DNA from 3 places in the Klebsiella planticola genome. Region 2 is predicted to be linked to each of the others. Evidence: predicted binding sites of a transcription regulator. Region 2 holds the regulator's gene; each other region holds the start of a gene.
The links. Region 2 encodes PhoB, which activates phosphate uptake and scavenging genes when phosphate is short. Its sites were predicted from a motif close to CTGTCATAAAACTGNCNNAT; they were not measured.
Positions count from the first base shown of each region.

Region 1: a site for PhoB is predicted at 4,119-4,138, ahead of kdgR (DNA-binding transcriptional regulator KdgR). Genes of this name have one in related genera too.
Region 3: a site for PhoB is predicted at 3,399-3,418, ahead of pstS (phosphate ABC transporter substrate-binding protein PstS). Genes of this name have one in related genera too.

Region 1 covers NZ_CP026047.1:5,210,061-5,217,260, forward strand. Annotated here, with positions in the region: gene ftsI (peptidoglycan glycosyltransferase FtsI) at 1-1,075, opposite strand, end outside; gene cspE (transcription antiterminator/RNA stability regulator CspE) at 1,264-1,473, opposite strand; gene MC50_RS25070 (DUF2627 domain-containing protein) at 1,514-1,630, opposite strand; gene MC50_RS25080 (YebO family protein) at 2,269-2,553, opposite strand; gene mgrB (PhoP/PhoQ regulator MgrB) at 2,628-2,771, opposite strand; gene MC50_RS25090 (YobH family protein) at 2,931-3,170, shown strand; gene kdgR (DNA-binding transcriptional regulator KdgR) at 3,236-4,027, opposite strand; gene MC50_RS25105 (MFS transporter) at 4,205-5,578, shown strand; gene htpX (protease HtpX) at 5,657-6,538, opposite strand; gene prc (carboxy terminal-processing peptidase) at 6,775-7,200, opposite strand, start outside.
Region 2 covers NZ_CP026047.1:2,883,051-2,890,250, forward strand. Annotated here, with positions in the region: gene sbcD (exonuclease subunit SbcD) at 1-1,140, opposite strand, end outside; gene phoB (phosphate response regulator transcription factor PhoB) at 1,350-2,039, shown strand; gene phoR (phosphate regulon sensor histidine kinase PhoR) at 2,061-3,356, shown strand; gene brnQ (branched-chain amino acid transporter carrier protein BrnQ) at 3,771-5,090, shown strand; gene proY (proline-specific permease ProY) at 5,214-6,587, shown strand; gene malZ (maltodextrin glucosidase) at 6,725-7,200, shown strand, end outside.
Region 3 covers NZ_CP026047.1:1,734,032-1,741,231, forward strand. Annotated here, with positions in the region: gene pstB (phosphate ABC transporter ATP-binding protein PstB) at 1-256, opposite strand, end outside; gene pstA (phosphate ABC transporter permease PstA) at 302-1,192, opposite strand; gene pstC (phosphate ABC transporter permease PstC) at 1,192-2,151, opposite strand; gene pstS (phosphate ABC transporter substrate-binding protein PstS) at 2,273-3,313, opposite strand; gene glmS (glutamine--fructose-6-phosphate transaminase (isomerizing)) at 3,654-5,483, opposite strand; gene glmU (bifunctional UDP-N-acetylglucosamine diphosphorylase/glucosamine-1-phosphate N-acetyltransferase GlmU) at 5,671-7,041, opposite strand.

The DNA of each region.
Region 1 (7,200 bases), 2.3 Mb from region 2:
AAACGCCGGTATCGCTGGATTTTTGCAAAATGCCGGTTAATGACAGTTCGGGATAATAGCCAACGTCGCGAATGCGGTGACCATCAAGCACAAAGGGATGGGTATCCACTACGCTGTCCGGCTGCACAATCCCCTGCTGTAGCGCCGTCATCACCACCAGCGGTTTTACCGTCGAGCCCGGCTCAAAGGTGTCACTGATGGCGCGGTTGCGAAAATCATCCAGCCTGGCGTTATCACGGTTATTGGGATTGAAGTCCGGATAGCTGGCCATCGCCAGTATCTCGCCGGTATCTATCTTAATCAGTACCGCCGCCCCGGATTCCGCCTTATTCCAGTTCACGGCGTTATCCAGCGCATCTTCGGTAACCGTCTGCAGGCGTTCATCGATACTCAGCTGAATATTATGCGCAGGCACCGCCGGCATCTCGGTGATATTTTCGATCACGTGTCCATGACGATCTTTACGCACCAGCCGGCGCCCCGGCTTTCCGGTAAGCTGAGCATTAAAGCTTTTCTCAATCCCCTCAATGCCCTGGTTATCGATATTAGTAAACCCCAGCAGGTTAGCCGCCACGTGCCCCGCGGGATAGAATCGGCGCGACTCATCACGCAGGTTGATCCCTGGCAGGTGCAGTTTGTCGATCCATTCGGCCTGTTCCGGGTTAACCTGACGGGCCAGATAGATGAAGCGCATATGCGGATGGCTCTCAACGCGTTTGGCCAGATCGCTCAGATTAAGGTGCAGCGCCTCCGCCATCGCCTGCCAGCGCGGGCCATAGCCGACGCCGCCCTTTTGCATAATGGTTTGCGGGTCAGCCCAGATGGCGCTCACCGGCACGCTGACCGCCAGCGGGCGATTCTCGCGGTCGCTGATGGTTCCACGCTGCACGTCGATGGGTTCTTCGCGCAACGAACGCATATCTTCTTGTTTTACAAGGTTATCTGGAGAAATTATTTGCAGCCAGGCCACCCGCCCCAGCAGTATTCCGAGACACCCGAGAATCGCCACGCACAACAGCCCAAAACGAAGAGGGGTGAAATGAGCAACTGACTTATTTTTGTACTTTAGCACCATAGCTCCAGCCTTATATTGCAACCCTCTGATTTAACAGAAAATCGGCACAACAGGATGCGAAACTATGCGAATAAGGATGTTGTTTTGCAACAAAGCGCGACGGAGGGGGAAAAATGGAAATGTTTTGCAATAAAGACTAAAAAGCCCCGCAGAGGCGAGGCTTTTCTTACAAGATGAGTGGTCTTGAATCAGATAGCAGTAACGTTAACTGCTGCCGGACCTTTCTGGCCGTCCTGAATTTCGAACTCAACGTTCTGGCCTTCAGCCAGAGTTTTGAAGCCATTACCCTGGATAGCGGAGAAGTGTACGAACACATCTTTGCTGCCATCAGCCGGAGTAATGAAACCAAAACCTTTAGACTCGTTGAACCACTTAACTTGACCTTTAATCTTTGCCATTTGCAAAATTCCTTAGACTGTTTTCTTCGCCCACAGGCGCTTACATAGATAAAACTGACACATTACTGCATGAGGCACTAATATAAGGTTCGGCAGAGAAGCGGTATTCAACGACAACGTGTTTACTCAGGACTTCTTTACTGAAAATGCCACACATAAACAGAACTGTACCTCGTTTAACCCGAAAGGTGTTATCACATACAACGTAAATAATGGCAAGCCATTTTTAAACGTGTCTCGATCCTCCGCACAAATTATAAGGTAATCATTTGATCACCTGCACATTTATGCGTCTTTGCCGCCCAGGGTTGCCCTCGCTGCTACCGCAGGATTCGCAATTATAGCAAACCCGATGGTTGCAACTTTTTTACCATAGCTCAACAACTTCGGTTCGTCCAGGCACCCGGCTATTCAAACACCACATTTTCAGCACACAGGGTCAGGGCCAGTGCATAATGATGCGTATAAAAGGTCATATCGATAGTTGAAATTTCGCTTAAATTCTGCGGAGGTAAAGATATAAAATCGTCATCCGCTTCCGTTATAAATATTATTTATAATACAATTTAAACGTGAAGCATTAATGACGATATTTTTTCATCAGACAATTAAAACAGATTGTTATTATTTTATTTGATTAACTAAAAAATCAATGACGTCAATAGCCAGAATTGGGAGCAGGAACACACTCAGGGGGCGAGGAAGTGTAACAAAACGATCGGAAAGGATAAGAAAAAGTTATAACGACTCCTTAGATCCAGGTGCACACCGACCCGGTGCACACCTGTCAGTCAGCTACCGTTCGGCGACGAGACGGATAAAGTCGTCATCGTCTTTCTCTCCCGCCGAAGTCTTAGTAACCTCTTGTTTCTCAGGCTCATTGGCTTCACAGAGACGGCGCAGCAGCGCATTTTGCCGCTTTTGCTGGTCCAGTAACGCCTGCAGCAGTTCAATCTGCTGATTGGTGCGCGAACTTGCGCGATTAACAAAAAACCATAACAACAAACCGACAAGAAGCAGCACAACGGACAGTGCCAACGATGCCAGATTTAAGATCCCAGGATTCAGTAACTCACTCATTTCACCACCTCAAAGAGAAGGCGTCCATTCTACCACTCGCGCAGCAGAAGGAAATCGGTCGTCATAAAAATGTCTTACCAGGGGATAAACTTATTGATTGTGCAGATGCCGCTGAAAAACTGTACATCTTGATCGCACATTACGTTAAGCATCTGAGTCCACAGCAACAAACAGCCCGCTATGATGACTATCAGCAAAACCCAGCGTACTTTTTTCACTCCATTCTCCGCATCAGTATCAGATGTTTCCAGGATAACATGAGCATCTTAAACCGTGGCTAACTGTAATACGAAAGACAAGTTTAGGAATCATAGACTTGTTTCAATACGTGTAGCTGTCAAAATACGCGCAGGGATAATGCAAACCATGAGGCAACAATGCGATTAATCATTCGTTCCATTGTAGTACTGGCTATCGTATGGATTGGTATATTATTGAGCGGCTATGGCATTCTTATTGGCAGCAATCAGAATGCTGCGGGACTGGGGCTTCAGTGTAAATATCTGACCGCTCGCGGCACCAGTACCGCACAATACGTTCATTCTGATAGCGGTATTATCGGTGTTACCGACTGCCCGATTTTACGCAAAAGCGAAACCGTTATCGACAAAGGTTGATGCGTAAAAGCGACAGCGGGAAGCGCATTCCCGCTGTCGTTTAACTGACCACAGTGCCATTCGGATCAGAATGGATAGTCGTTATAGCCCATCTGTTCAGAAATCTTACGCGCCGCCGTGTGCAACATCGCCACGTATTCACTCAGACGCTCTTCTGAGAAACGCAGCGTCGGGAAAGAGATACTCAGGCCGGCAATCACCACGCCAAAGCGGTCGAAAACCGGTACGCCGATGCAGCGCAGCCCCTCTTCCTGCTCTTCATTATCTTCACCGTACCCCTGCTGACGCACCTGATCCAGGACGTCAAGCAGCGCTTGCGTACTGGTGATGGTCCGCTCGGTGCTGCGCTTATATTCGACGCCTTCAAGAATCTGCTCAACTTCAGCGCGATCGCGCCACGCCAGCAGCACTTTACCGATAGCGGTACTGTACAACGGGTTGCGGCGACCGATACGCGAGTACATCCGCAGGTTGTACATGGAGTCGATTTTGTGGATATAGACGATGCTGTCTTCATCCAGCGCGCCCAGGTGGATCGTCTCTTTCGTCAGCCGCGAAAGTTCACGCATCTGGATGTCGGCACTGCGGACCAGGTCGACATTCTGTAGCGCACGCGCGCCCAGCTCGAACAGCTTGAGCGTCAGGGAGTATTTCTCAGATTCGCCTTCCTGCGCCACATAGCCCAGCGATTTCATGGTTTGCAAAAAGCGATAAACGGTGCTTTTTGACATCATGACGCGCTGGGACAGTTCGGTAATGCCAATTTCACGCTCTTCACCAAGCGCCTGCAGAATGCCAAAAACCTTCAATACCGAAGAGACAGAATCTGGCTGCTTATCCAAATCTGCAACTGCCATTTATCACCTCATCGTAACTGTTTTATAAAAATCAGAACCGGTTTTTATTATAAATTCGCATCGCGGCCCCCGCAATCGTTCTTCTGCTCATTCGTTACAAATCTGCGACATACAGCCGAATAATCAATGCTAAAATCATTACTCAGAGAATAATTACCATAAAGACATACATTCACCATGGATAAAAACATTGCCGATGGCCTGCCTTTGCCGCAGCGCTACGGCGCAATTCTGACCATCGTTTTAGGGTTGGCCATGGCGGTGCTCGACGGCGCAATTGCCAACGTGGCTCTGCCGACTATCGCCACCGATTTAAACGCCTCGCCGGCGGCGTCAATCTGGATTGTCAACGCCTACCAGATAGCTATCGTGATTGCCCTTCTGCCGCTCTCTTTTCTCGGCGATATGTTTGGCTATCGGCGTATCTATAAAATCGGCCTTGCACTATTTACTCTGACCTCGCTCGCCTGCGCGCTCTCCCATAGTCTGCAGATGCTGACGCTTGCCCGCGTCGCGCAGGGCCTTGGCGGCGCCGCCCTGATGAGCGTCAACACAGCGCTGATCCGACTTATTTTCCCGCAGCGTTTTCTCGGGCGCGGAATGGGGATTAACTCCTTCGTGGTGGCGGTTTCATCGGCCGCCGGCCCCACCATTGCAGCCGCTATTCTCTCGGTTGCCTCCTGGCAATGGCTCTTTTTTATTAATATTCCGCTCGGGATTGTTTCGCTTATCCTCGCCATGCGTTACCTGCCAGCAAACGTTGGCCGGAGCAAAATCACCCGCTTCGATCTTCCCAGCGCCATAATGAATGCGCTGACGTTTGGCCTGTTGATCACCGCTCTCGGCGGTTTTGCCCAGGGTCAGTCGGGACGATTCGTACTTGCGGAAGTGGCCGCGATGCTGGTTATCGGTTTCTTTTTTGTGCGCCGCCAGCTGCAAATGCCGGTCCCGCTGCTGCCGATTGACCTGCTGCGCATCCCGCTGTTTTCCCTGTCTATCTGCACCTCCATTTGCTCGTTCTGCGCGCAAATGCTGGCGCTGGTTTCCCTGCCCTTCTTCCTGCAGTCGATGATGGGCCGCAGCGAAGTAGAAACCGGCTTGCTGCTGACGCCATGGCCTCTGGCTACCATGGTGATGGCGCCGCTGGCAGGTTATATGATTGAGAAAGTGCACGCGGGATTACTGGGGGCAATCGGCCTGCTGGTGATGGCCTGCGGCCTGTTTGGCCTTGCGCTGTTGCCCTCCACGCCTTCCGATCTGGATATTATCTGGCGCATGGCGCTGTGCGGCGCCGGTTTTGGCCTGTTCCAGTCGCCAAACAACCATACCATTGTCTCTTCCGCACCGGCCCATCGCAGCGGCGGTGCCAGCGGAATGCTCGGGACCGCGCGTCTGCTCGGTCAAAGTACCGGTGCGGCGCTGGTTGCCCTGCTGCTTAACCTGCAGGGCAACAGCGGCACCCACAGCGCACTGCTGTTGGCCGGTGGACTGGCGGTGATTGCCGCAACCGTCAGTGGGCTTCGCGTAACTCAGCCCCGGCCTGGGCAATAGCCGCCCTCCTCAGGCTTCAGCCATAAAAAAATCCGCGGCCCTCGGGCGGCGGATTTTTTTACCTACTCAGCAACAACGTTACTTCAGGTATTCGCCACTGCGCAGCGCTTCAATACGCTTATCCAGCGGCGGGTGAGTCATGAACAGTTCGCTCATTGACTTCGCCTTACCGTTAATGCAGAACGCCATCATGCTGCTGGCTTCCTGTGGTTCGTAGCTGGTTTTCAGGCGCTGCAGCGCGGCAATCATTTTCTCACGACCAACCAGTCTGGCAGACCCGGCATCGGCGTGGAATTCGCGGTAGCGCGAGAACCACATGGTAATGATGCTGGCCAGAATACCGAACACCAGTTCCAGCACGGTCGCTACGGCAAAGTAAATCAGCGGGTTACCGTTGCTGCTTTCACTGTCATCCCGGTTTCCGCCCAGGAAGCCGGCGGCAATCTGCGCGATAACACGCGAGATAAAGATAACGAAGGTGTTCACCACCCCCTGAATCAGCGTCATCGTGACCATGTCACCGTTGGCGATGTGGCTGATTTCGTGGGCGATGACCGCTTCAGCTTCATCACGGCTCATGTTTTGCAGCAGCCCGGTGCTTACGGCGACCAGAGAAGCATCGCGGCGGGCGCCGGTGGCAAACGCGTTGATATCCGGCGCGTGGTAGATGGCGACCTGCGGCATGCCAATACCCGCCTGCTGCGCCTGCTGCGCGACGGTGTTCATCAGCCAGCGTTCCGTTTCATTGCGCGGCTGCTCAATCACTTCCCCACCCACGGATTTCAGCGCCATCCATTTCGACATCATCAGCGAAACGATCGATCCACCAAAACCAAAAAGCAGCGCCATGATCAGTAACCCGGTCATGCTGCTTGACTGAATTCCCGTCAGGCTTAACACCAGCCCGAAGACCACCATCACTGCCAGGTTGGTCAACAGGAAAAGCGCGATTCGCATCATAATTTTCTTTTAACCTCGATTTAACAAAACGCACTATGCGATTACCCATATCGTATGGGTAGAACGCTAATTTTCAACGATCAGGCCCCGCTAAGTCACGAGAAAAACACAACTTTACATTTTGTCACGACGAACTGACATCCGCGTAAGTTGTTGACATTTTGTATGTATAAGAGAGGACGGCCTGGAGGATGACGGAAAGAAAAACGGGCACAATCATTGTGCCCGTTGGGTGCTTATTTGCTGACCGGCGGTTCTACCGCGGGCATCTCTTTCTCAAGATGCGCAAGGTCTACCGCAATGTGGACCGTCTCATCAAGATACGGATCCGGCTCCTGGTAGTCCTTCGGCAGATCGTCCAGTTTCTTCAGCGGCGGTTTACCTTCGCGCTTCAGACGGTCGTTAATCCGCGCCAGGCGCGTCGCGTCGTCTTCTTCGTTCTCTTTCTCACGCTGGGCGTAGTTGAGAGAAACGATATAACGCTTATCTTTCATTGCGTTATAGCGAGCGATGTCCTTCATGATGTACTGGAACTCAGGATCTTTGGCAATCCGCTCATTATGCAGCTTCAGCAGCTGCGGATCGAACGGCTTCAAATCACCGGATTTCACGTAGGTCGCCGCATTGACGCTATCCCACGGCAGCGCGTTATCTTCATACTG
Region 2 (7,200 bases):
CTGCTGCGCCTCTTCCAGCGTTTCCTGCGCCAGGCGGCGTTCAAACACCTCCTCGACCTGCAGTTCGCTCAGCGTCTCCCGCCGCTCGCCCGCCAGGATGCGTTCACGTTGGGCGCGGCTGCGGCGAACCAGCAGCACTTCCACCGGCAGATCTTCGGTCTGAGCCTGAATTTTGCGCTGAATATCATGGAGATATTCGTCACTGGTAATTTCAATATCCAGCCAGACGACCGGCTCCTGAGGGGCGTCCCGCCACTGGGTGAGCTGTTCGCTGATGCTGGAGAAATCGCCTTTCAGCACCGCCAGCGGCTGCGTCACCGGCACCGTCAGAGGAAGCACCTCCGTCAGTTGCCCGTCGGTGAAGGTCACCAGATTGACGCTTTTGCTTTTTCCTGTCTCATCAAAGCTGAGGGCGATGGGGGAGCCGCTGTAGCGAATATGTTCGCTGCCGCCAATCTTTTGCGCCCGGTGAATATGGCCGAGGGCAATATAATCAACGGGGGGAAAATGGCTGGCGGGAAATGCCTCCAGCGTGCCGATGTAGATATCGCGCACCGCATCGCTTTTGCTGGCGCCGACGGTGGTCAGGTGGCCGCTGGCGACGATCGGCAGCGGTCGATCGCCGCGCAGGGCGCAGGCCGCTTCGTACTGCTGCTGATAATAGTCGCTGATGGCGTTCAACAGCAGCTGCTGTTTTTCGCCGCTGGAGTGTCCGGCCTGGCTGGTGACCAGCTCGCGCGGGCGCAGGAAGGGGACCGGGCAAAATATGGCGCCGGGGGTGCCGTCGCGCTGCGGCAGAATAAAGGGGGCATGGCCGGCGCTGGCCACCACCGTGGTTTTCAGAAAGGCCAGAATATCGCGGGATTCATTCAGCGTCGCCACCGAATCGTGGTTGCCCGCCAGTACCACCAGCTGGCAGCCGGTCTGTTGAAGCTGAACCACAAAGCGGTTATACAGCTCGCGAGCGTAGCTTGGCGGCGAGCCGGTATCAAAGATGTCGCCGGCGACAATAATGGCATCGACCTCGTGCGCCTGCGCGCTGGTCAGCAGCCAGTCGAGAAAGGCCGAGTGTTCGGCGGCGCGGCTCTTGCTGTAAAAATTCTGGCCAAGGTGCCAGTCAGAGGTGTGGATGATGCGCATAAGTATTCCCTGGCGAAAAAGCATGGGCGCATTATATACCTGTCATCCGGCAGGTTGCCCCTTTAACGCCTGCAGGATCGATTGTTACTCCTTGTCATTATTCAAAATCCGCTATCATATGACGGTCATTTTCTTCATAAATCTGTCACAAAACTGACGCATAATGGCGCCGCACTCTATACTGATGGCTAAAAAATACAGGGTAAATAATGGCGAGAAGAATTCTGGTCGTTGAAGATGAAGCTCCGATCCGCGAAATGGTCTGCTTTGTTCTTGAGCAAAACGGCTTTCAGCCCGTCGAGGCGGAAGATTATGACAGTGCGGTGAATCAACTCAATGAACCCTGGCCTGATTTGATTCTCCTCGACTGGATGCTGCCGGGCGGATCGGGTCTCCAGTTTATCAAGCTGCTCAAGCGTGAGGCGATGACCCGCGATATCCCGGTCGTCATGCTCACCGCCCGCGGTGAAGAAGAGGATCGTGTACGTGGTCTGGAAACCGGCGCCGATGATTACATCACTAAGCCTTTTTCACCGAAAGAGCTGGTGGCGCGAATCAAAGCGGTGATGCGCCGTATTTCGCCGATGGCTGTGGAAGAAGTGATTGAAATGCAAGGGCTTAGCCTTGACCCTTCTTCCCATCGCGTGATGACCGGAGAAAGTCCGCTGGACATGGGGCCGACGGAGTTTAAATTGCTACACTTCTTTATGACTCACCCGGAACGCGTCTACAGCCGTGAACAGCTGCTGAATCACGTCTGGGGGACGAACGTGTATGTAGAAGACAGAACGGTGGATGTGCATATTCGCCGTCTGCGTAAAGCGCTGGAACATAGCGGCCATGACCGGATGGTACAAACGGTCCGCGGCACGGGATATCGTTTCTCCGCCCGTTTCTGAATCTCGACAGGAGTGTGAACCGTGCTGGAACGGCTGTCATGGAAAAGGCTGGCGCTTGAGCTTTTCTTATGTTGTATCCCGGCCCTGATTCTTGGGGCGGTGGTGGGTTATCTGCCGTGGTTTTTGCTGGCGGCAGTAACCGGACTTCTCATCTGGCATTTCTGGAATTTATTACGTCTTTCATGGTGGCTATGGGTCGACCGTAGCATGACGCCACCGCCGGGAAGCGGCAGCTGGGAACCGCTGCTCTACGGCCTTCACCAGATGCAGATGCGCAATAAAAAGCGCCGACGCGAACTGGGCAGTCTGATCAAACGCTTTCGTAGCGGGGCGGAGTCGTTGCCCGATGCGGTGGTGCTGACGACGGAGGAGGGGGCCATCTTCTGGTGTAATGGTCTGGCTCAGCAGATCCTCAATCTGCGCTGGCCGGACGACAGTGGACAAAATATTCTTAACCTCCTGCGCTACCCTGAATTTGCTCACTACCTCAAAAACAGGGATTTCTCAAAGCCGCTCAATCTGGTCCTCAATACTGCTCGTCATCTGGAGATCCGCGTCATGCCCTACAGCGACAAACAGTGGCTGATGGTGGCGCGCGATGTGACGCAGATGCACCAGCTGGAAGGCGCGCGGCGCAACTTTTTTGCCAACGTCAGCCATGAGCTTCGCACGCCGTTAACGGTACTGCAGGGCTATCTGGAGATGATGCAGGAGCAGGTGCTGGAAGGGATGACGCGCGAAAAAGCGCTGCATACGATGCGCGAGCAAACCCAGCGCATGGAGGGGTTAGTCAAGCAGCTGCTGACGCTGTCGCGGATTGAAGCGGCGCCGACGCTGGCCATGAATGACAAAATCGACGTGCCGATGATGCTGCGGGTGGTGGAGCGAGAAGCCCAGACGCTCAGCCAGCAGAAGCAGACGCTCCACTTCCACGTCGATGAGACGCTGCTGGTGCTGGGCAACGAAGAGCAGCTGCGAAGCGCGATGTCCAATCTGGTGTATAACGCGATTAACCATACGCCAGCGGGGACGGAGATTACCGTCAGCTGGCAACGGGCGCCGCATGGCGCGTTGTTCAGCGTCGAGGATAACGGTCCGGGGATTGCGCCCGAGCACATTCCGCGTCTGACCGAGCGCTTCTATCGCGTGGATAAGGCGCGTTCGCGGCAAACCGGCGGCAGCGGTCTTGGGCTGGCGATTGTCAAACATGCGGTAAATCATCACGACAGTCGCCTGGAAATTGAGAGTACGGTAGGCAAAGGGACGCGTTTTAGTTTCTTACTCCCGGAACGTTTAATTGCCAAAAAAAGCGCCTGAACGCGCCCTTGTCAACATGACTTGCCAATGACCAGCTTCGGCTGGTCATTTTCGTTTGCAGTCACTTTTTAGCCGCGTAATTAATGAACGCCTGCTGCTTTTTTGTTCGCATGATTAGCCGGAGGTTTTCCTTAGATATGGTCAATAATCCCGCTCATAAAAATAGACTTAGCATAATCATCTGCTTTTGCGATCCCGCCTTGCATTAAAACGTTATAAGCGTTTAAATTGCCCCCCATGCAGTCGCAGACAGACTGTTTTTGCGTGGTAATTCAAAAAACAATTCTTTCCCACGCGTGTTCGGGAGCATATCCCGCTGATTTTTCCGGCAACCACCGCTGTATCCTCCCTCAGGGGAAGACACGGTATTTTCCGTTTGTTAACAACACCACATCCACAGGCAGTAATGAATTTATGACCCATCAGTTAAAATCTCGCGACATTATCGCGTTGGGCTTTATGACCTTCGCGTTGTTCGTTGGCGCAGGCAACATTATCTTCCCTCCGATGGTGGGTTTACAGGCTGGTGAACACGTCTGGACCGCCGCTATTGGCTTTCTGATTACCGCCGTGGGTTTACCGGTGCTGACGGTTGTGGCGCTGGCGAAAGTCGGCGGCGGCGTGGAAAGCCTGAGTACGCCGATTGGCAAAGTGGCCGGCATCCTGCTGGCGGTGGTCTGTTACCTGGCCGTTGGCCCGCTGTTTGCGACGCCGCGTACCGCAACGGTCTCTTTTGAAGTCGGGATTGCCCCGCTGACCGGCGACGGCGCGATGCCGCTGATGATTTACAGCGTGATCTATTTTGCGCTGGTGATCCTGGTTTCGCTCTATCCGGGCAAACTGCTGGATACGGTGGGGAATTTCCTTGCACCGCTGAAAATTATTGCGCTGATCATTTTGTCCGTTGCGGCAATTATCTGGCCGGCTGGCTCGATCAGCAATGCGCTGGAAGCTTACCGCACCGCGCCGTTCTCTAACGGCTTCGTTAACGGCTATCTGACCATGGATACGCTGGGTGCAATGGTGTTCGGTATCGTCATTGTTAACGCCGCGCGCTCTCGCGGCGTAACGGAAGCGCGCCTGCTGACCCGCTACACCGTCTGGGCCGGACTGATGGCCGGCGTGGGGCTGACGCTGCTGTATCTGGCGCTGTTCCGCCTCGGGTCTGATAGCGCGACACTGGTGGATCAATCCGCTAACGGCGCGGCGATTCTGCATGCCTATGTCCAGCACACCTTCGGTGGCGCGGGGAGCTTTATGCTGGCGGCGCTGATTTTCATCGCTTGTCTGGTGACCGCGGTGGGCTTGACCTGCGCCTGTGCGGAGTTCTTCGCGCAGTACCTGCCATTATCCTATCGCGCGCTGGTATTTATCCTCGGCATTTTCTCGATGGCGGTCTCCAACCTGGGGCTGAGCCATCTGATTCAGATTTCGATTCCGGTGCTGACGGCTATCTATCCGCCATGTATCGCCCTGGTGGTCTTAAGCTTTACCCGCAACTGGTGGCATAATTCGTCCCGCGTCATTGCGCCGGCCATGTTTATCAGCCTGATGTTTGGTATCATTGACGGCATTAAATCGTCGGCGTTCGCGGAGATGTTACCGGCCTGGACCTCGCGTCTGCCGCTGGCTGAGCAGGGGCTTGCCTGGCTGATGCCTACCGCCGTGATGGTGGTTCTGGCGGTGATCTGGGACCGTGCGGCAGGACGTCAGGTGACCTCCAGCGCGCATTAACCGACGGTTTTAATCAGTGTTAAGCCACGGGACTTTGGGTCCCGTGGTTTTTTGTTTTTCAGGTAATCCTCTTTTGCGGCCTGCTCCGGCGAAGGTCTGAAGAGAAAAACGGCATGGAATACGATGGAAAGTAGTAACAAACTTAAGCGCGGGCTAAGTACCCGGCATATCCGCTTTATGGCGCTGGGATCCGCAATTGGTACTGGCCTGTTCTATGGTTCAGCTGACGCCATTAAAATGGCGGGCCCGAGCGTCCTGCTGGCCTATATTATCGGCGGCGCGGCCGCGTACATCATTATGCGTGCGCTGGGAGAGATGTCGGTACATAACCCTGCCGCCAGCTCATTTTCCCGCTATGCGCAGGATTATCTCGGTCCGCTGGCGGGCTATATCACCGGCTGGACCTACTGCTTTGAAATTCTGATTGTCGCGATTGCCGACGTGACGGCTTTCGGGATTTATATGGGCGTCTGGTTTCCGACGGTACCGCACTGGATATGGGTGCTCAGCGTGGTGCTGATTATCTGCGCCGTCAATCTGATGAGCGTTAAGGTCTTCGGCGAGCTGGAGTTCTGGTTCTCGTTCTTTAAAGTTGCCACCATCATCATCATGATTCTTGCCGGTTTCGGCATCATTATCTGGGGGATCGGCAACGGCGGACAGCCTACCGGCATCCATAATCTGTGGAGCAACGGCGGCTTCTTCAGCAACGGCTGGCTGGGAATGGTGATGTCGCTGCAGATGGTGATGTTCGCCTACGGCGGGATAGAGATCATCGGCATCACCGCCGGTGAAGCGAAAGACCCGGAGAAATCCATTCCGCGCGCGATTAACTCGGTCCCGATGCGCATTCTGGTGTTCTATGTCGGCACGCTGTTCGTGATTATGTCCATTTATCCGTGGAATCAGGTGGGCACTGACGGCAGCCCGTTCGTTCTGACCTTCCAGCATATGGGCATTGCGTTTGCCGCCAGCATCCTTAACTTTGTGGTGCTGACCGCCTCGCTGTCGGCGATTAACAGCGACGTCTTCGGCGTCGGACGTATGCTGCACGGCATGGCCGAGCAGGGCAGCGCGCCGAAGATTTTCGCCAGGACTTCGCGTCGCGGGATCCCGTGGGTGACGGTGATGGTGATGACCGTTGCGCTGCTGTTTGCGGTCTATCTTAACTACATCATGCCGGAAAACGTCTTCCTGGTGATTGCGTCACTGGCCACCTTCGCCACCGTCTGGGTGTGGATCATGATCCTGCTGTCGCAGATTGCCTTCCGCCGTCGCCTGTCGCCGGAAGAGGCGAAAGCGCTGAAGTTTAAGGTACCGGGTGGCGTCGCCACGACTGCCGTGGGTCTGGTGTTCCTCGTCTTTATTATTGCGCTGATTGGCTACCATCCGGACACCCGTATCTCGCTGTACGTCGGTTTCGCCTGGATTGTGCTGCTGCTGGCTGGCTGGCAGTGGAAAACTCGCCGCGACCGCCAGCTGGCGCAGGCACAGTAACGCTTCCCCCGCGCCTGTCCGATTTGGCAGGCGCGCTCTCCACCCCCATTATCCTCCCCCAATAATTCCTGTGATGATGAGTCATCCGCCTGTGGGCTGTGGCAAGGTGTGCCCATTCTACAGAGAGAGGAATGACGATGTTGAAGGCATGGCACCTGCCTGTGGCTCCGTTTATCAAGGAGCAGCAGGAACGACTCTTTATCACTTTATGGCTCAGCGGCGACGATCTGCCGCAGCGGGTGACGTTGCGTGCGGAAGAAGATAATGAAGAGCTCTCGCTGCCAATGCACCGACTGCGCCAGGAACCGCATCCGGGCGTTGTTGCGTGGCGGGGCGAAATCAATCTTGCCAGCGGCCAGCCGCGTCGGCGCTACAGTTTTAAGCTACTGTGGGCGGATCGTCAGCGCTGGTTCACGCCGCAGGGCTTTAACCGTTTTCCGCCGGCGAGGCTGGAGCAGTTCGCCGTCGATCTGCCGGATAGCGGCCCGCAGTGGGTGGCCGATCAGGTCTTTTATCAAATTTTCCCTGACCGTTTTGCGCGCAGCGAGACGCGAGAAGCGGAACAGGATCGGGTCTATCATCATCACGCCGCCGGGCGCGACATTGTCCGGAA
Region 3 (7,200 bases), 1.1 Mb from region 2:
TATCCTGAGTATTGGTCAGAATATTATCGCCATCCAGCAGGATTTCGCCTTCCGCACGCTGCTCCGGGTAGAGCTCGAACATCTTGTTGAATGTCCGCAGCAGGGTCGATTTACCGCAGCCTGACGGGCCGATAAACGCCGTAACCTGGTTTTTGGTGATATCCAGGTTGATATTTTTCAGGGCATGGAATTTTCCGTAGTAGAAGTTCAGGTTACGAACTGAAAGTTTACCCGGGGTCGCATTCGCCATACTCATCAATCTCTTCCTCATTCGGCGCCGCATTTCGCCGCGCCGCAAAAATTAACCGTGTTTATTCTTCGCGAAAACCACGCGCGCCAGAATGTTCAGCAGCAATACGCACAGGGTGATAAGCAGTACCCCGGCCCATGCCAGTTGCTGCCACTCCGCGAACGGACTCATGGCAAATTTGAAAATGGTCACCGGCAGGTTGGCAATCGGCTGCATCATATCGGTGCTCCAGAACTGGTTGGAGAGCGCAGTGAACAGCAGCGGCGCCGTTTCACCGGCGATACGCGCGATAGCCAGCAGGATCCCCGTCATGATGCCGGACACCGAGGCCTTCAGGGTGATGGCAGAAATCATTTTCCACTTCGGCGTACCCAGCGCATAGGCCGCTTCACGCAGGCTGTCCGGCACCAGTTTCAGCATATTCTCGGTGGTACGAATCACGATAGGCACCTGCAGCAACGCCAGGGCGATAACCCCAGCCCAGCCGGAGAAGTGCTGCATCTGCGCAACCACGATGGTGTAGACGAACAGACCCACGACGATGGACGGCGCGGAAAGCAGGATATCGTTAATAAACCGGATCACTTCCGCCAGCACAGACTTACGCCCGTATTCCGCCAGATAGATACCCGCCATAATGCCTAGCGGCGTACCGAAAACCGTCGACCACAGGATCAGCAGGCCGCTGCCCGCCAGGGCATTCGCCAGACCACCGCCCGCGGTGTTCGGCGGCGGCGTCATTTCGGTAAACAGCGCCAGACTCATGCCATCAATACCGCGGGTCACGGTGGACATCAGGATCCAGATAAGCCAGAACAGCCCGAAGACCATGGTTCCCATTGACAGGGTCAGGGCGATACGGTTTTTCAGCCGGCGTTTAGCCTGCATCTTACGACGCGATTCAGCCAGCTCTGTGCTGGTTTGCAATTCAATCGTTGCCATTAGCGCGCCCCCTCACTCTTCGCCAGACGCATCACCATAAACTTCGATGCGGCCAGAACAATAAAGGTAATCACAAACAGAATCAGCCCCAGCTCCATCAGCGCCGCCACATGCAGCCCGGTTTCCGCTTCGGCAAACTCATTCGCCAGGGCGGAAGTAATACTGTTCCCCGGCATATACAGTGAAACGCTATCCAGCTGGTAGGTGTTGCCGATAATGAAGGTCACCGCCATGGTTTCCCCCAGCGCGCGCCCCAGACCGAGCATCACGCCGCCGATAACCCCGTTCTTGGTAAATGGCAGGACGATACGCCAGATAACCTCCCAGGTCGTACAGCCGATACCGTAGGCCGACTCTTTCATCATCACCGGCGTTTGTTCAAACACATCGCGCATGACGGCGGCGATGTACGGAATAATCATGATGGCCAGAATAACGCCCGCCGCCAGAATACCGATACCAAATGCCGGACCGGCAAATAGCGCCCCGACAAACGGAATCGTCGACAGGACGTTGCCCACCGGCTCCTGAAAGTAGGTAGCAAACAGCGGAGCAAAGATAAACAGGCCCCACATGCCGTAAACGATACTTGGGATGGCCGCCAACAGTTCAATGGCGATACCAAGAGGGCGTTTCAGCCAGGCAGGGGAGAGCTCCGTCAGGAACAGCGCGATACCAAAGCTCACCGGAACGGCGATCAGCAACGCAATAAATGAGGTCACCAGCGTGCCATAGATAGGCACCAGCGCACCGAAAATTTCGTTGGGCGCATCCCACTCTTTGGTCCACAAAAAGGAAAAACCAAACTTCTGAATGCTTGGCCATGAAGAGATGATGAGGGAAACGATGATGCCGCCCAGCATCAATAGCACAATCAGCGCCGCCAGTTTGACCAGCACGCCGAAAATTATGTCACCCTTTTTCCCCGGAGGGTTAAATGCCGGCTTGGTTGCAGCCATAGATTACTCTTTAAGTTCGGGCCCGAAAGGCCAGTATTTTACTGACCTTTCGGGCAAAGGTAATGCTATACACATCATCCTTTAAGCTGCCACTGGCGGACAGCTTAAAGTCTGGCGGTATTTAGTACAGCGCTTTACCGCTGCTGTCTTTCACGTTGGTTTTCCATGCAGCGCGAACCTGCTCAACCACGCTTTCCGGCAGCGTTGCGTAATCCAGTGCGTTGGCTTCTTTACTGCCATTTTTGTACGCCCAATCGAAGAACTTCAGCACTTCAGCAGTCTGTTCTGGTTTGGTCGTGGCTTTGTGTACCAGGATAAAGGTGGTTGAGGTGATCGGCCATGCATTCTCACCTTTCTGGTTAGTCAGATCCTGTGCGAAGGATTTGCTCCAGTCGATACCTTTAGCCGCGTTAGCGAAGTTATCTTCCGTCGGGCTGACCGGCTTGCCATCTGCGGAAAGCAGTTTGGTGTAGGCCAGGTTGTTCTGCTTCGCATACGCGTATTCTACGTAGCCAATGGAGCCCGGCAGACGTTGAACGAAAGCGGCGATGCCGTCGTTACCTTTACCGCCCAGACCGGTCGGCCAGTTAACGGTAGAACCCGCGCCAATCTTAGATTTCCACTCTTCGTTCACTTTCGCCAGGTAGCTGGTGAACACGAAGGAAGTACCGGAACCATCGGCGCGACGAACCACGGCGATGTTCTGAGACGGCAGCTTCATACCCGGGTTGAGTTTAGCGATCGCTTCGTCATCCCACTTTTTAATTTTGCCCAGGTAGATATCACCCAGAGTTTTACCGTCCAGAACCAGCTCACCCGACTTCACGCCAGGCAGGTTGATTGCCAGAACCACGCCACCGATCACGGTCGGGAACTGGAACAGGCCTTCCTGAGCCAGTTTGTCATCGGCCAGAGGAGCATCAGAAGCACCGAAATCGACGGTGTTAGCAATAATTTGTTTTACACCACCGGAAGAGCCAATGCCCTGGTAGTTCACTTTATTGCCGGTTTCTTTCTGATAGGTATCAGCCCATTTGGCATACACCGGTGCAGGGAAAGTTGCGCCCGCGCCAGTCAGGCTTGCAGCTGCAAATGCAGAGAAAGCGCTCATCGATAAGGTCGCGGCGACAACTGTTGCGACGGTGGTACGCATAACGTTCATAATGTCTCCTGCTGGATTCGTAAATCGTTGTTTCGAGGCTATGGTGAGCAAAATAGGACAAAGAGGTGACAGTAAAATGTACGAATTATTACAGTTTTATGACACTCAAAAAGACAGCCGACTGGTGAAAATAAAAACAATATAAATCATACTGTTAATTATTTAAGTGACCGTAAGATTGCAGAAAAATTTTCTTTTTATGACACTTAAAATCGTAGTCGAAGATGACGGTTTGTCATAAACCCGCGCAGCGGCATTTTTCACCAGAGCACTGAAAAACGATCGCCGGAAATAAAAAAAGGGCCGCCGGATGGCAGCCCTTTGTCTGATGCGTGTTGGCTTACTCTACGGTGACCGATTTCGCCAGGTTACGCGGCTGGTCGACGTCAGTGCCTTTAATCAGCGCAACGTGATAGGCCAGCAGCTGCAGTGGCACGGTGTAGAAGATCGGCGCAATCACCTCTTCAACATGCGGCATTTCAATAATGTGCATATTGTCGCTGCTGTTGAAACCCGCCTCGCCATCGGCGAAGACATACAGCTGGCCGCCACGCGCGCGAACTTCTTCAATGTTGGATTTCAGCTTCTCCAGCAATTCGTTATTCGGCGCAACGACGATCACCGGCATTTCGGCGTCAATCAGGGCCAGAGGACCGTGCTTCAACTCACCGGCCGCATAGGCTTCCGCGTGGATATAAGAGATCTCTTTCAGCTTCAGCGCCCCTTCCAGCGCGATCGGATACTGATCGCCACGGCCAAGGAACAGCGCATGGTGCTTATCGGAGAAGTTCTCGGCCAGCGCTTCAATACGCTTATCCTGCGACAGCATCTGCTCAATACGGTTCGGCAACGCCTGCAGCCCATGAACGATATCATGCTCAACGGCGGCATCCAGACCTTTAAGGCGCGCCAGTTTTGCCACCAGCAGCAGCAATACGGTCAGCTGAGTGGTAAAGGCTTTGGTCGAGGCCACGCCGATCTCAGTGCCCGCTTTGGTCATCAGCGACAAATCGGACTCGCGGACCAGAGAAGAACTCGCCACGTTACAAATAGCCAGCGATCCGAGGTAGCCCAGCTCTTTTGACAGACGCAGCGCGGCCAGCGTATCCGCGGTTTCACCGGACTGGGAAAGCGTGATCATCAGGCTGTTGCGACGCACCGCCGATTTGCGATAGCGGAATTCAGAGGCGATTTCCACATCGCACGGCACGCCCGCCAGCGCTTCAAACCAGTAGCGAGAAACCATGCCGGAGTTATACGAGGTGCCGCAGGCTACGATCTGGATATGTTCAACCTGAGACAACATTTCATTCGCATGCGTGCCCAGCTCGCTGAGATCCACTTCGCCATGGCTGATGCGCCCGGTGAGGGTGTTTTTGATCGCATTCGGCTGTTCGTAAATCTCTTTTTGCATGTAGTGACGGTAGGTGCCTTTGTCGCCTGCGTCGTACTGCAGATTAGATTCGATCTCCTGACGTTTCACCTGCACGCCTTTGGTATCGAATACGGTCACGCTGCGGCGAGTCACTTCCGCGATATCGCCTTCTTCGAGGAAGATAAAGCGACGGGTAACCGGCAGCAGAGCCAGCTGATCGGAGGCAATAAAGTTTTCCCCCATACCCAGACCGATAACCATCGGGCTACCGGAACGCGCTGCCAGCAGCGTTGACGGGTCACGGGAATCCATGATCACCGTACCGTAGGCGCCGCGAAGCTGAGGAATGGCTCGCAGTACCGCTTCACGCAGCGTGCCGCCCTGCTCCAGCTCCCAGTGCACCAGGTGAGCAATCACTTCGGTGTCAGTTTCAGAGACGAAGGTGTAACCACGCGCTTTCAGCTCTTCGCGCAGCGGTTCGTGGTTTTCGATGATACCGTTATGGACCACCACAATGTGTTCAGAAACATGCGGATGCGCGTTACCTTCAGACGGCTCACCGTGCGTTGCCCAGCGGGTATGGGCAATCCCCGTACCACCGTGTAACGGGTGCTCTTCTACCGCCTGAGCCAGCATCTGGACTTTACCGAGACGACGAACGCGGGACATATGCCCTGCGTTATCAACCACTGCCAGACCGGCAGAGTCATATCCACGGTATTCCAGACGACGTAAACCTTCGAGAAGGATTTCAGCAATATCACGCTGCGCGACTGCGCCAACAATTCCACACATAGTTAAATTTCCTGATAATGGCGTTATGCCATGCGTTGTCGCTGACCTGTATTTGCCCGCGTTACGGGCGCCCCGAGCCTTGTAGAGAGTGGGGTTATTTTTATGGTACTGCCTGCGGACGGGGACCTATATTGATCCTCTCATCCTGGTTCGCCGGGCGGTTTCCCCCCCGGCGACAATCCAAACATTACGTCTTCTTCACCGGACGCTGCCAGCCCTGTTTATGGACCTGCGGCACACGGCTTAAAACCAGTTCGTTGTCGGCAATATCGCGCGTGACCGTCGTACCGGCGGCAATCGTGACGCCGTTACCCACGGTCACCGGCGCCACCAGCTGAGTGTCGGAACCGACAAACACATCGTCGCCGATAATGGTTTTGAATTTATTTGCACCATCGTAGTTACAGGTAATGGTACCGGCGCCGATATTCACGTTGTCGCCGATTTCCGCGTCGCCGAGGTAGGAAAGATGACCTGCCTTCGAGCCTTTACCCAGTCGCGCTTTTTTCATTTCTACGAAGTTGCCAACATGCGCGCCTTCCAGCAGTTCGGCGCCAGGACGCAGGCGCGCGAACGGACCGATGGTGCAGGCAGCCTGCAGATGAGCATCTTCCACAACCGAATACGGGCTGATCTCACAGTCATCGCCAATGGTGCTGTTTTTGATCACGCAGCCTGCGCCGATCTTCACGCGTTCACCCAGAACCACGTTGCCTTCGAGGATAACGTTAGTATCAATCTCCACATCGCGCCCATGTTTCAGGGTACCGCGGAGATCAAAACGCGCCGGATCGCGCAGCATCACGCCTGCCAGCAGCAGTTTTTCCGCCTGTTCGGATTGATAAACGCGCTCCAGACGCGACAGCTGCAGGCGGTTGTTTACCCCTTCAACTTCGCTTAAGCGCTGCGGATGAACGGCAACGATTTCACGCCCTTCCTGATACGCCATGGCGATAATATCGGTGATGTAGTATTCACCCTGCACATTGTTGTTCGTCAGCTTCGCCAGCCAGCGTTTTAAATCCGCCCCACCAGCGATCAAAATACCGGTGTTAATTTCCTGAATCTGACGCTGCGTATCGCTGGCATCTTTATGCTCCACGATGCCGGTAACCTGACCGTTTTCACGCGTAATGCGACCATATCCGCTCGGATCGTCCAGCTTCACCGTCAGCAGGCCAATGCCGCCCTGTGGCTTCGCCGCGCGCAGGCGTTGTAGCGTATCAACGGAAATCAGCGGAACATCGCCGTACAGCATCATGATGTCTTCATCATCATGGAAGAACGGTGCCGCCTGTTGCATGGCATGGCCGGTACCGAGCTGTTCAGCTTGCAAGACCCAGTTAAGATTATCTTCATGCAGCGTCTGGCGCAGTAGATCGCCACCGTGCCCGTACACCAGATGTACGGCCGAAGCACCGAGATCTTTAGTCGCATCAATAACATGCTGCACCATTGGCTTCCCGGCCAGGGAGTGCAGCACCTTAGGAAGATCGGAATACATGCGGGTCCCTTTGCCTGCGGCAAGGATAACCACGCTCATCGCACTGTTTGACATACGCATCCTGACAACAATTAGAACGAAAAGTAAAAGCCTTTCACGTTGAAATATCTACATATTTTTCATCATGAAACGAGACGAGGATAAAACGCCCTGGCTCAACGATATACACCATTTTATGGTGCTCTTTTTCACCGCTGCAAATAAGTTTATCTC